2 regions of the Pannonibacter tanglangensis genome follow, and region 2 is predicted to be linked to the other one. Evidence: predicted binding sites of a transcription regulator. Region 2 holds the regulator's gene; the other holds the start of a gene.
The links. The regulator HrcA, encoded in region 2, represses chaperone genes, less so after heat shock. The targets are predictions, from matches to a motif close to GTTAGCACTCNCNNNNNGNGAGTGCTAAC.
Positions count from the first base shown of each region.

Region 1 (2,388 bases), on a different contig from region 2:
GACCGTCAACTGCGCGGGGCTCGGCGCCGACGAACTCGAGGCGGAGCTGTTCGGCAGCCTGACAGGCAGCCGCAGCGGACGCAGCGAGCTGCTCAGCCTCGCCGATGGCGGCACGCTCTATCTCGACGAGATCTGCGACATGGATCCGGCCCTGCAGAGCCGTCTGCTGCGTGTGATCCAGACCGGCTCGATCCCGGCTCCCCTGGGGGGCAGCGGCAAGGACATCGACGTGGACATCCGTCTGGTCTGCTCGACCAGCCGCGATCCGCTCGCCGAAGTGGCGGCCGGGCGCCTCCGGGAAGATCTCTACTACCGTCTGCATGTGCTGCCGGTGCAGGTTCCGCCGCTGCGCGACCGGCGGGACGACATCCTGCCGCTGGCCCACGCGTTCCTCGCCCGCTTTGCCGGAGAGGAGGCACGCAGCTTCCGCAACTTCGACGCGGATGCCGAGGCGCGGCTGCTCAGCTACGGCTGGCCGGGCAACGTGCGCCAGCTGGAAAACACCATCCGCCAGATCGTGGTGATGAACGACGGCGGCTCGGTGAGCTACGAGATGCTGCCGCTGGTGATCCGCGACACCTTCAACCGGGCGCGCGCTCCCGCAGAGGACGTCCGCGACAGGCGACGTCCGGCCCGCAGCGGACGACCGCACTCGAGCATCGAGCCGCTCTGGGCGCAGGAACGCCGGATCATCGAGGATGCGCTGGATGCCTTCGACGGCAACATCGCCCTCGCCGCGGCCGCGCTCGAGATCAGCCCCTCGACCATCTACCGGAAACGCCAGTCCTGGTCCGAACGGCTGCAGTAACGCCTCGCAGCGCCTCTCGTGGATACATAACCATGACGCCTGACACGCGCACAGATCTGGAGGCCCTGCAGGGTCGCTGGCTCCAGGTTCGCTTCGAGGAGAACGGCCTCGTCGATCCGCCGGACAGCCATGGCCTGCCCGGCGCGATCACGACGATCACGGGCACCCGGTTCCATGTCGCCATTCCGGGCGGCGAGACGATCCTTGAGGGGCTGTTCGAGCTGGACGCAACCACGCAGCCGAAATCCATCACCTGGATCGACACGATCGGCGAGGATGCCGGCAAGCGCCTGCCGGCGATCTACAGGCTTGAACCCGACAGCTTCGTGTTCGTGGCCGCCGACGCGGGCATGAACCGTCCGACGGAGTTCACGACCCGCCCCGGCCTGACCCTGCGCGGCTTCGTCAGGGCCTGACCCGCGCAGGTCCCCGGCGCGGGTCGTTTACCGTGTTTTCCGACACCTGTCGCCGTCTGCCCCGCCCCTGATTTTTTGCACGCGGCCGGCATTGACATCCCGCAGCCCCGCTCCTACATCGTGGACGCGTTAGCACTCGCTGTTGAGGAGTGCTAACAGGACGCGGGATCTCCTCCCGCGCTCTCTCGAGCCATCAACCTAATGGATTGCGTGCTGCTTTCAGATGGGGGCACGCCGCATGAGAGGAAAGAGCCAAATGACGTTTCGTCCGCTGCACGACCGTGTCGTTGTTCGTCGCGTAACCTCGGAAGAGAAGACCGCCGGCGGCATCATCATTCCGGACACCGCCAAGGAAAAGCCGCAGGAAGGCGAAGTCGTCTCCGTCGGCCCGGGTGCCCGCAAGGACAACGGCGAGCTGATCCCGGTTGACGTTAAGGCTGGCGACCGCGTGCTGTTCGGCAAGTGGTCCGGCACCGAAGTCAAGATCAACGGCGAAGACCTGCTGATCATGAAGGAATCCGACATCATGGGTGTGATCGCCTGATCTTCTGGCGGATATCCTGATCGTTCCGACATCAACCCAAGTTACAAGTGAGACGAGAAAATGGCTGCTAAGGACGTAAAGTTCGGCGCTGATGCCCGTGAAAAGATGCTGCGCGGCGTGGACATCCTCGCCAACGCCGTGAAGGTGACCCTCGGCCCGAAGGGCCGCAACGTCGTGCTCGACAAGGCCTTCGGCGCACCGCGCATCACCAAGGACGGTGTCTCCGTCGCCAAGGAAATCGAGCTCGAAGACAAGTTCGAGAACATGGGCGCCCAGATGGTGCGCGAAGTGGCCTCGAAGACCAACGACATCGCCGGTGACGGCACCACCACCGCGACGGTTCTGGCCCAGGCCATCGTCAAGGAAGGCGCCAAGGCCGTTGCCGCCGGCATGAACCCGATGGACCTGAAGCGCGGCATCGACCTCGCCGCTGCCGAAGCCGTCAAGCACCTGATCGCCTCTTCCAAGAAGATCACCACTTCGGAAGAAGTTGCCCAGGTCGGCACCATCTCGGCCAACGGCGACAAGCAGGTCGGCCGTGACATCGCTGAGGCGATGCAGAAGGTCGGCAACGAGGGCGTGATCACCGTCGAGGAAGCCAAGTCTCTCGAGACCGAGCT
Region 1 covers NZ_JAABLQ010000001.1:2,713,284-2,715,671, forward strand. The annotation lists gene GWI72_RS12065 (sigma-54-dependent transcriptional regulator) at 1-808, shown strand, start outside; gene GWI72_RS12070 (TIGR03067 domain-containing protein) at 841-1,224, shown strand; gene groES (co-chaperone GroES) at 1,481-1,768, shown strand; gene groL (chaperonin GroEL) at 1,829-2,388, shown strand, end outside.
Region 1: the regulator HrcA is predicted to act here: its motif matches at 1,353-1,381, upstream of groES (co-chaperone GroES).

Region 2 (2,388 bases):
GTTCCCCGAGGTGGTCCGTGTCATGGATCACCTGGCGCTGCAGGTTGGACAACGACACCGTGTCGTTGTCGACGATCCCGAGCGTGCCGACACCGGCCGCCGCCAGATACTGCAGCACCGGCGCGCCAAGGCCGCCGGCCCCCACCACAAGCACCCGCGCGGCCTTCAGCTTCTGCTGTCCCGGCCCTCCGATCTCGCGCAGGACGATGTGGCGGGCGTAGCGTTCCAGTTCGGCAGGCGACAGCATCGGAGATCCTGGGGGACTGGCCCGTCGCCGTGCGGCGGGCCATCGGGGACAAGGGGAAGCGGAAAGCGGAAGGGGGCAGCGGGACGGCCGGTCAGCCCACCAGACGGCTGACCAGACGGGCCGTGTAGTCCACCATCGGGATGACGCGGGCGTAGTTCAGGCGCGTCGGTCCGATCACGCCGAGCACGCCGATGATCCGCTGCTCGCGGTCACGGTAGGGCGACACCACCAGCGAGGAGCCGGACAGGGAGAACAGCTTGTTCTCCGACCCGATGAAGATGCGCACGCCGTCGCCCTTCTCGGCAAGCCCGAGAAGCTGGATCAGGTCGCGCTTGTTCTCCAGATCGTCGAACAGCAGCCGCACCCGCTCGAGATCCTCGGCGGCCCCCACGTCGGTGAGCAGGTTCGACTGCCCGCGCACGATCAGCGTGTCGCCATCGCCGGAATCTCCGCCCCAGACCGCAAGCCCGGTCTCGACGATCTTCTGCGTCAAGAGGTCCAGCTCTGCCTGGTCGGCCTCCCGCAGGCGCTCCAGCTCGCGGCGCACGTCGGCCAGCGTCCGGCCCTGGATCTGGGCGTTGAGGTAGTTGGACGCCTGCACCAGCGCCGAGGAGGGCAGGTTCGGGGGCAGGTCGACGATGCGGTTTTCCACCGATCCATCCTCGCCCACCAGCACCGCCAGCGCCCGCAGGGGCTCGATGCGGATGAATTCGACATGCTTCAGGCGGATGTCCTGCTTGTGGGTCAGCACCACGGCCGCGCCGCTGGTCAGGCCCGACAGGAGCTGGGTGGCTTCCGTCAGCACCTGCTCGGAATTGCGTCCGCCCGAGGCGCGCACCTGCACGTCGATCCGCTCGCGTTCCTCGCGCGACAGGTCGCCGACTTCCAGCAGCGCGTCGATGAAGAAGCGCAGCCCCGTCTCGGTCGGCAGCCGCCCGGCGCTGGTGTGCGGGGAATAGAGCAGTCCGAGATGTTCCAGATCCGCCATCACGTTGCGCACCGACGCGGGCGAGAGCGACATGCCGAGGCCGCGCGCCACATTGCGCGACCCGACCGGCTCGCCCGTGTCCAGATAGCTTTCCACGATGGAGCGGAAGATCTCGCGAGACCGCTTGTCCAGCTCGCTCAAGCTCACCATTCCAGCCTCTCGTGCACGTGGGTCTCCTGACACCGGTCCGGGCGCACCACGCACCCGGTCCGTTCCGGTTAAAGATATAGGATCAAATCGGCCGTCAAGCGCAAGCAGACCTTTGCGTCGGCAAGCGCCAGCGGCTACAAGCGCGCGACAGGCACCGCAGTCAGCCCGGCCACGCCGGACCGACCTCGGCCCGAACTTGCACGAACCATGGAGCTGACCATGCGCCCCTCCCGGCGAGCTGCCGACGAACTGAGACCCGTCACGCTGGAGCGCGGCGTCGCCAAGCATGCCGAAGGCTCCTGTCTGGTGAAGTTCGGCGACACGCATGTCCTGTGCACCGCCAGCCTCGAAGATCGGGTTCCGCCCTGGTTGCGCGGCCAGAACCGTGGCTGGGTGACCGCCGAATACGGCATGCTGCCGCGCGCCACGGGCGAGCGCATGCGCCGCGAGGCCTCTGCCGGCAAGCAGTCCGGCCGCACCCAGGAAATCCAGCGTCTGATCGGCCGCTCCCTGCGCGCCGTGGTCGATCTGGAGGCCCTCGGCGAGAACCAGATCACCATCGACTGCGACGTCATCCAGGCCGATGGCGGCACGCGCACCGCATCCATCACCGGTGCCTGGGTCGCGCTGCATGACTGCATCGAGTGGATGCGCGCCCGCGAAATGGTCAAGAAGCAGGTGCTGAAGGATCATGTCGCCGCGATCTCCTGCGGCATCTACAACGGCGCCCCGGTGCTCGACCTCGATTACGCCGAGGATTCCACCGCCCAGACCGATGCCAACTTCGTCCTGACCGGCAAGGGCGGCATCGTCGAGATCCAGGGCACGGCCGAGGGCGAGCCCTTCTCCGAGGACGACCTGGCGGCGCTGATGGGCCTTGCCAAGGCGGGCATCACCCGGCTCGTCGACCTGCAGAAGCTGGCGATCCTCTGAGGAGCCCGACATGACGCATCGCAAGCTGCAGCCCGGCCGGCTCGTCCTGGCCAGCCACAATGCCGGCAAG
Region 2 covers NZ_JAABLQ010000003.1:140,242-142,629, reverse strand. The annotation lists gene GWI72_RS17665 (molybdopterin-synthase adenylyltransferase MoeB) at 1-247, opposite strand, end outside; gene hrcA (heat-inducible transcriptional repressor HrcA) at 339-1,385, opposite strand; gene rph (ribonuclease PH) at 1,605-2,318, shown strand; gene rdgB (RdgB/HAM1 family non-canonical purine NTP pyrophosphatase) at 2,329-2,388, shown strand, end outside.